4 regions of the Vibrio sp. QJM3NY_27 genome follow, and region 2 is predicted to be linked to each of the others. Evidence: predicted binding sites of a transcription regulator. Region 2 holds the regulator's gene; each other region holds the start of a gene.

Region 1 (2,207 bases), 490 kb from region 2:
GGCTTCTGAAGTAGAAGAGCATAACGCAATGGCACAGCTATGGATTGACCAAGGTGTAAACGCTGAGTTGGCTAATTCAGTCGCGCGTTTGTCTAGCTTGTACTCAGCACTGGATATATCCACAGTAGCTCGTGAAACAGGTAAAACAGTACAACAAGCGTCTAAGCTTTACTTCAATCTTGGTGATCGCTTGTCTTTGCACTGGTTCTTGAAGCAAATCAATGGTCAAGCAGTAGACAACAACTGGCAAGCGCTGGCACGTGCAGCATTCAGAGAAGATCTGGATTGGCAGCAACGTCAGCTAACTGGCCAAGTACTTAACTGCGGTTGTGCTTCCGATATTGATGTGATTAAAGCGCTTGATGATTGGATGGAAAGCAATTCGGTTTCTCTACATCGTTGGGAAAGCATCTTGAACGAATTCAAAGTAGGTTCGGTTCATGAGTTTGCTAAGTTCTCAGTAGCACTACGTGAATTGATGCTATTGAATCTAAACTGCATGTCGACAGACTAGCGATTAGATAAAAACGAAAATAAACAAGGGCAGGCCATTAGGTCTGCCTTTTTCGTTTGGCCGAACAATGTTGTTTGACAGAACAGTGCTATTTGGCTGAATAGTGAATGACGTGTCCGATTATTTCATTGAGTCACTTATGCTTGGTCAAGTTAGCTTATCCCAGGTCGAGTTAATCTATGCTCGTTACACGAATGATAGTCAAATGGACTATTCGCCGGAGGATACGGTAACGTTTGCTTAATAATAAACCTCATTCGTTAGCAAACTCGATTATCTTACCCTTACAGACAGTAATAGATTGAATAGTTGGGTAAATAAGTAAATAATATCGCCCCGTTTACACGGCGCTTTTTTCTATCGGAGGCACAATGCTTTACCGTCTAGCCAGAACTGGCTTTTTCCAACTTGATGCCGAAAAGGCTCATGATCTTGCAATTCAAAATTTCAAACGCTTCACTGGCACACCTATTGATCTTTTGTATCGCCAACAATTACCTCACCGACCTGTAGAGTGCATGGGTCTTACTTTTAAAAACCCAGTTGGCCTTGCTGCCGGCCTAGACAAAAACGGCGAATGTATTGATGCATTTGGCGCAATGGGTTTTGGCTTTGTAGAAGTAGGGACTGTGACTCCTCGTCCACAAGCAGGTAATGACAAACCACGTTTGTTCCGTCTTGTTGAAGCCGAAGGTATTATCAATCGTATGGGTTTTAACAACCTAGGCGTAGATAACCTAATTGAGAATGTTAAGAAGTCGAACTATGACGGCATCTTAGGCATCAATATTGGTAAGAACAAAGACACGCCAATTGAAAAGGGCGCAGAAGATTACATTATCTGTATGGAGAAGGTTTACCAATACGCGGGTTACATTGCGGTAAATATCTCTTCACCAAATACTCCAGGACTTCGTTCGCTACAATATGGCGAAGCACTTGATGATCTGTTGTCTGAACTAAAAACCAAGCAATCTGAATTAGAAGCGAAGCATGGCAAATATGTCCCGCTTGCTCTTAAGATCGCGCCGGATCTAAGTGATGACGAAATCAGTCAGATTTGCGAATCATTGATCAAAAATAAGATCGACGGTGTGATCGCAACAAACACAACATTAGATCGCAGCATTGTTGAAGGCATGAAGCATTGCGATGAAGCGGGTGGCCTTAGTGGACGTCCGGTTCAATCTCGCAGTACTGAAGTTGTTCGTAAACTTCACGAAGAGCTGGGTGACCAATTACCGATCATCGGGGTAGGTGGCGTTGACTCTTACGTTGCTGCAAAAGAGAAAATGATGGCGGGCGCGAAGCTTGTACAAGTTTACTCTGGTTTCATCTACAAAGGTCCAGGCCTTGTAGGCGACATCGTCAAAAATCTATAGTTCGTAAAAACGATCTTAGTCCAAAGACTACAATCCGGCATCGTCTTAATAAAAGAGACACTGTAACTCACTGAGTTGTAGAGAAAAGCAATAAGAAAGAGGAATTCATTTCCTCTTTTTTTTTGCCTATCGCACAGTAAAATTACTGTAATTGAAGGTAATTTTGCGTTTTACCTAATGGAATGGTTCAACAGTGTGAGACGAAATGATGCTTAAACCTAGCGATACATGGAGTTGGTATTACGATGAGCAGCAATGTTCATTGATGCTAAACCTCGGAGAGGATATGATTTTTAAAACGAATCTGGTCC
Region 2 (2,207 bases):
TGCTTTTTTCAACATACGCTCAGTGGCGAGTCGAAGGTTGGGCAGATCTTTGAGTCGAGTAGGCTTAGCTGAAGATTGCTCAGCTTTTTCTTCTTTAGCAAAACCCAGAGACGTCGTTGCAAGCTGCAAGATTTTCTCTTGGTCTTGCCACAGGCCTTCGGGTAAAGCGAAATATTTAGTAACGACAGGGAAACCACGTTTTTTGTAGACGTACGGTTGAAACCCTTGTTGTTCGAACTGTTTCGTTGTGCATTTGTCTGCTCGTATGTGCAGCTGGTCATTTACAACCAGAGCAAACATAGTGTCATCAGCAAAAAGACCGAAGCCACCAAACATCGAGCGTGATTTTATTTTTCCTAGGGATTCAAATAATTTCATTGAATCCTTTAGTATCGGTTTATCCATGTTATTTATCTCGGTGTATTTGAACTACGCCACCAAATAAGCAGGTCCGAGAGATTAGCAAAATGTTGCAATTAAATTGTCAATTAGCCGTAAATTACTAAATTATTAGTAGTTACTGCATTTTGCCATCGGTAACCCCGCTACCATACCAACGAGTGGTTTAGGCCGGAAGCTTTGCGTCTCACTCTTTCAAGTGATTTGCCCTGTGCGTGACTGATTGAATAGAATAAAGTTTTTGTTGAATGAGGCTCACACTTGTTATTTCAAAATGTGATATTGCTTCAATTAATGATCTTTCCAGTATGATACCAGGTTCATTCATGTTGTTGATAAAAAAAGCGCACCTAAAGGTGCGCTTGATTAAACTAAACTGAATTTATCAATTAATTTAACGTTTTAACTGTGCTTCGCTCAACAATTTCAGGGTGCATTTCGAACACACGCTTTTCATGGTCTTTATCTTTAATGCGTTCTAACAAAATTTCGAAAGCGTTCTTACCAACACGACGTTTGGGTTGGTGAACCGTTGTTAACGGCGGAGAGAAGTATTCAGCCAACTCGATGTTGTCATAGCCGATCACTGAAATATCTTCAGGGATACGAATTCCTTTCTCTTGCAATCTGCTCATTAGGCCGAGTGCCATGGTGTCGTTAAAACAGAATACGGCCGTTGGGCGATCTACCATCTTAATGATTTTCTCTGCAGCAAGAACCGCAGTATCACACTCGAAGTTACCTTCAATGATCATGTTATCATCGGTAGCAATCTTAGCTTCGTTGAGTGCGCGTTTGTAACCCGCGATGCGTTCAACACATGCCGCTTTGTCTAAGTGGCCACTTAAACAAGCAATCTTGGAGTGACCGTGCTCAATGAGGTATTTGGTCGCTAGGTAACCACCTTCCTCAGAGTTGTCGATGATCTTATCTGCTTGAGAACTCTCAGGGCCCCAATCCATAATCACTTTAGGAATGTCAGCGTGACGGTCTAACATGCCTCTTAGCTCTTCAGTTAGGTCAGAACACATAACTAAGATGCCATCTACACGTTTCTCTGCAAGCATTCGAATGTAGTCACGTTGCTTCTCATAGATACCGCCCGTATTACACAGAATCAAAGTGTAACCTTGACGGTAGCAGTAGCTTTCAACACCATCGATAACTTCAGAGAAGAATAGGTTAGTTGATTGAGTAACTAGCATGCCGATAGTGCGGGTTGTATTGCACTTCAAACTACGAGCAACGGCACTTGGTGCATAGTTCAGTTCGTCTACGGCTTTATTTACTTTTTCTTGCGTCGCTTCTGCAACAAAGCGAGTTTTGTTGATTACGTGAGAAACGGTTGTTGTTGATACGCCTGCTAAGCGAGCGACATCTTTTATAGTGGCCATGGTTTTATCCTATTAGAAGCTACTTTCCCAAAGTACGGAATGAAGTAGCCGTTAAGCTACCTAACTAAGAGCTTAAATTTGTAGGGCTCTTTGGGTACTAAAGTGCTAAAAAACAAAAAACCGCTATTGAGCGGCTTGTCTTAACACCGAAATGCTCAAAACTATAATAAGCATAGCATTTCGTGAATGTTTCATATTTTATCGTTTGCGGTCACAATTTTAGACTGACTAGAAATTACTCGCAATAAAATTCACCCGGAAATCCGGGTGAATTGTCACATTCTTCTGAATTTATTTAACGAGTCATCCAATAAGCTTATTCACCAGCGAGGTATTGGGTGTCCAATGTACAGAATGCAAGTAGCAGAGATGAGACTGATGCGTAGAAACCGAATTCGTCAACGTCATGACATT
Region 3 (2,207 bases), 220 kb from region 2:
TTTCATGTCCAGTTAACAAAGGTTAATGAACTCGGTTTGAATACTCTCTATGTTGTAGCCCAAAATAATTAGGAGAAAAGTGATGATCGAGTGGAAAGTTAAAAAATTTGCGGACCTGTCTGTTCAAGAGCTCTATGATTTCTTACAGCAAAGAGTCGATATTTTTATCGTGGATATGAACACACCCTATAGTGACCTAGACGGCAAAGATAACCATCCAGAGACCTATCACATCATGGGTTATGAGAACGGACACCTAGTGGCTTACAGCCGAATTATGGCTCAGAAGCTTGGATACCCCGTAGATGTTCTCCCTTTGCTCGATTCTGATGCTGATGATGTTTGTATCGGGCGAGTGATCGTAGCGAAAGAATACCGAGGTAAACAGATAGGTAACCAGCTCATGCAAGTGAGTTTTGATGCCACTCGGAAGATTTACCCTGATTGCTCAATTTTTATTTCGGCACAAGCTCATCTTAAAGACTATTATGGTAAGTTCGGCTTCGACGTAGTGACCGATCGTTACTTGGAAGATGGATGCAGTATGCTAGGCCTTAGATATGCCCCACAGCTCGTTGCCGTTTAGCAAAAACTGAAAGACAAAGACACCTAAAGACACAACATGGTATTGAAAGATTAAGTCGTTCTGAAATGCAAAAAACCCGACAACTCAGAGAGTTATCGGGTTTCTTTAAATAGTGGTACGCCCTGAAGGATTCGAACCTTCGACCACCTCCTTAGAAGGGAGGTGCTCTATCCAGCTGAGCTAAGGGCGCGCTACAGGAAAGGATTATACGAATTCGAATCAGTAAAGCAACGGCTTTATCTAACATTCTGATCCAAGTGAGTAAAAAAAGGGCAATAAGATTATAAGTGTTGGAAAATAGAACAAAGCAAACGTTTGCTTGATGGTAATCAAAAAGATTTTCTGGAATAATGCGCCAAAACATCAGCCACTAACTTGAATATCAATACTAAGGAAATTCATGACTGCTCAAAATATTGATGGAAAGCTAATTTCTCAAACGGTTCGCTCTGAAGTAGCGGCACGTGTAAAAGCTCGTACTCAAGCTGGATTGCGTGCTCCGGGCCTAGCGGTTGTTTTAGTGGGTGAAGACCCGGCATCTCAGGTTTACGTTGGCAGTAAACGCAAAGCGTGTGAAGAAGTTGGTTTCGTCTCGAAATCTTTTGATTTACCAGCAACTGCCACCGAACATGAATTGCTAACGCTAGTCGATCAACTCAACGAAGACCCAGAGATTGATGGCATTCTAGTTCAACTGCCTTTGCCTGCTGGTATCGATACTACTCACGTTCTTGAGCGTATCACACCTGAAAAAGACGTTGATGGCTTCCACCCATACAACGTAGGCCGTTTGGCTCAGCGTATGCCTAAGCTACGCTCTTGTACGCCTAAAGGCATCATCACGCTGCTTGACCGTTACAACATCGATTTACGCGGCAAGCACGCGGTTGTTGTAGGCGCATCAAACATTGTTGGTCGCCCAATGACTCTAGAACTGCTTCTAGCAGGTTGTACGACAACAACATGCCACCGCTTCACCAAAGACCTTGAAGGTCACGTACGTCAAGCAGACGTTGTTGTGGTTGCCGTTGGTAAGCCTAACTTCATTCCTGGTGCTTGGATTAAGAAAGGTGCTGTTGTGGTCGATGTTGGTATCAACCGTTTGGAATCTGGCAAGCTCGTTGGCGACGTTGAATACGATGTGGCTAAAGAGAGCGCAAGCTTCATCACACCAGTACCGGGTGGTGTAGGCCCAATGACAGTGGCGAGCCTAATCGAGAATACAATGATCGCTTGTGAGCAATTTCACTCGAAATAGTCGGCAATGACAGCTTAGGTAGTAATACCAGTGGCATGAATTGCCTCGCCCTAGAGTAAAATAAGCTAGAGCAAAATTAGAAAGCCGCAGCGTGAAAACGTTGCGGCTTTTTTGATACTGAGCTATTCATTTTTGATACAAAGCGACTCGCTTTAAATACAGAGCACTCACTACTTATCTGGAGTATCAATACCTTCAATCTCTCCCAAAGGCGGCAATAAACTAATGACCTGACACTCCGTTGATATGAGTTTTTCCAATTCAGAGCCTTGTGTCACTAAGCGAAAATCACCATCATTAATCACGCCAAGTGGAATCGCTTTAGGGTACAGGGCATTAAACTCATTAAGGTCAAACGCCTCG
Region 4 (2,207 bases), 700 kb from region 2:
GCCGAGATTACGTGCCAGCCGTAAGCTTCAAAACGCTTAGGTGTATCGTCAGAGAACCAACCTTCAACTTCGCCATCGATAGAGATGCCGTTGTCATCCCAGAAAGCAACCAGCTTACCAAGACCTAGCGTACCTGCTAGAGAACATGCTTCGTGAGAGATACCTTCCATCAGACAACCATCACCCATGAATGCATAAGTGAAGTGATCGACGATGTCGTGGCCTTCTTTGTTGAACTGTGCAGCCAATGCTTTCTCAGCCATCGCCATACCAACAGCGTTAGTGATGCCTTGACCTAGAGGACCAGTCGTTGTTTCGATACCAGGAGCGTAACCGTACTCTGGGTGACCAGGAGTCTTAGAGTGCAGTTGACGGAAGTTCTTAAGGTCTTCAATTGAAAGCTCGTAACCTGCAAGATGAAGCAGAGAGTAAATCAACATTGAACCATGCCCGTTAGACAGAATAAAACGGTCGCGGTCAGCCCACTCTGGGTTTGCTGGGTTGTGGTTCAAGTGACCACGCCAAAGAACTTCAGCGATGTCAGCCATACCCATAGGTGCGCCAGGGTGGCCTGAATTTGCTTGTTGAACGCCATCCATGCTAAGTGCGCGAATTGCATTGGCTAGATCTTTACGAGAAGGCATGTCTGCTCCTGAGTACATAAGCGATTTAAAAAATAGATTGATGCTAAAGTTTTCATTTTTATTAGCGCGGGTATTCTCTCAAACGACTTTAGCGACTGCAAACGTTTTACTGGCATTTTAACGGTCACTTTTCGCAATTTTCGAACATTTACATCACTTAGCAATGTGTTATCTCGACCGATACGCAAACGATTAGTTATGACATATCATAAAAAAGAGCTTGTAATTCGACCGCTGGAATTTAGAATAGCCGTCTAGATGTAGAAACACCTACAAAATATACTGTATTTAATGGCGGCGCTTCCTAGCTTGCGACGCCTAAAATTATTTGCATTTAACTATTTGCAACTAAAAACTAAACTAAAAGTGGAGCTCTCATGGCTAAGCACCTATTCACTTCTGAATCTGTTTCAGAAGGCCATCCAGATAAAATTGCAGACCAAATCTCTGATGCTGTTCTTGATGCCATCTTGGAACAAGATCCAAAAGCACGTGTTGCTTGTGAGACTTACGTTAAAACCGGCATGGTTATGGTTGGCGGTGAAGTAACAACGTCTGCATGGGTTGATATCGAAGAAATCACTCGTGAAACAGTTCGTGAAATTGGTTACGTTCATTCTGATATGGGCTTTGACGCAGACTCTTGTGCTGTACTAAACACAATTGGTAAGCAGTCTCCAGACATCAACCAAGGTGTTGATAAAGCCGATCCTAAAGATCAAGGCGCAGGCGACCAAGGTATCATGTTTGGTTACGCGACTAACGAAACACCAATCCTAATGCCAGCTCCAATTACTTACTCTCACCTTCTTGTTAAGAAGCAAGCTGAAGTACGTAAGAGCGGCAAGCTTGACTTCCTTCGTCCAGATGCGAAATCTCAAGTTACGTTCCAATACGACCAAGGTAAGATTGTTGGTATCGACGCAGTTGTTCTTTCAACTCAACACTGTGATTCAGTAACAACACCTGACCTACGTGAAGCGGTAATGGAAGAGATCATCAAGCCAGTACTTCCTGCTGAGTGGATCAATAAAGACACTAACTTTTTCATCAACCCAACCGGCCGTTTCGTAATCGGTGGCCCAATGGGTGACTGTGGTCTAACAGGTCGTAAGATCATCGTTGATACCTACGGCGGCGCAGCTCGTCACGGTGGCGGTGCATTCTCTGGTAAAGATCCATCAAAAGTTGACCGTTCTGCAGCTTACGCAGCGCGTTACGTTGCGAAAAACATCGTTGCTGCTGGCATGGCTGACCGTTGTGAGATTCAACTGTCTTACGCTATCGGTGTTGCGGATCCAACATCTATCATGGTTGAAACGTTTGGTACTGAGAAAGTAGCTCACGAAATCATCATTGAAGCAGTTCGTCAAAACTTCGACCTACGTCCATACGGTCTTCAAGAGATGCTGAACCTTCTTCAGCCTATCTACAAAAAGACGGCTGCATACGGTCACTTCGGTCGCGAAGAGTTCCCTTGGGAAGCGACGGACAAAGCAGCAATCCTTGCGGACTTCGCTGGCCTAAAATAATTTAGCCACTGCGATTTGTTTCTTTAAAGCC

Evidence for each region. The regulator PurR, encoded in region 2, represses purine synthesis genes. The targets are predictions, from matches to a motif close to TNANGNAAACGTTTNCNTNA.
Region 1: pyrD (quinone-dependent dihydroorotate dehydrogenase) is a predicted target of PurR. The motif match lies at 739-758, and genes of this name have one in related genera.
Region 3: folD (bifunctional methylenetetrahydrofolate dehydrogenase/methenyltetrahydrofolate cyclohydrolase FolD) is a predicted target of PurR. The motif match lies at 890-909, and genes of this name have one in related genera.
Region 4: metK (methionine adenosyltransferase) is a predicted target of PurR. The motif match lies at 825-844, and genes of this name have one in related genera.

What each region holds. Positions count from the first base shown of each region.
Region 1 covers NZ_CM173511.1:1,858,342-1,860,548, reverse strand. Annotated here, with positions in the region: gene AC3CIA_RS08510 (NAD-glutamate dehydrogenase) at 1-514, shown strand, start outside; gene pyrD (quinone-dependent dihydroorotate dehydrogenase) at 886-1,896, shown strand; gene AC3CIA_RS08500 (cell division protein ZapC) at 2,102-2,207, shown strand, end outside.
Region 2 covers NZ_CM173511.1:2,350,764-2,352,970, reverse strand. Annotated here, with positions in the region: gene AC3CIA_RS10430 (TfoX/Sxy family DNA transformation protein) at 1-405, opposite strand, end outside; cyclic di-GMP riboswitch class I at 533-618, opposite strand; gene purR (HTH-type transcriptional repressor PurR) at 789-1,793, opposite strand; gene torD (molecular chaperone TorD) at 2,110-2,207, opposite strand, start outside.
Region 3 covers NZ_CM173511.1:2,571,570-2,573,776, forward strand. Annotated here, with positions in the region: gene AC3CIA_RS11375 (GNAT family N-acetyltransferase) at 83-586, shown strand; tRNA gene AC3CIA_RS11380 (tRNA-Arg) at 700-776, opposite strand; gene folD (bifunctional methylenetetrahydrofolate dehydrogenase/methenyltetrahydrofolate cyclohydrolase FolD) at 987-1,844, shown strand; gene AC3CIA_RS11390 (cation:proton antiporter) at 2,015-2,207, opposite strand, start outside.
Region 4 covers NZ_CM173511.1:3,054,273-3,056,479, forward strand. Annotated here, with positions in the region: gene tkt (transketolase) at 1-644, opposite strand, end outside; gene metK (methionine adenosyltransferase) at 1,022-2,176, shown strand.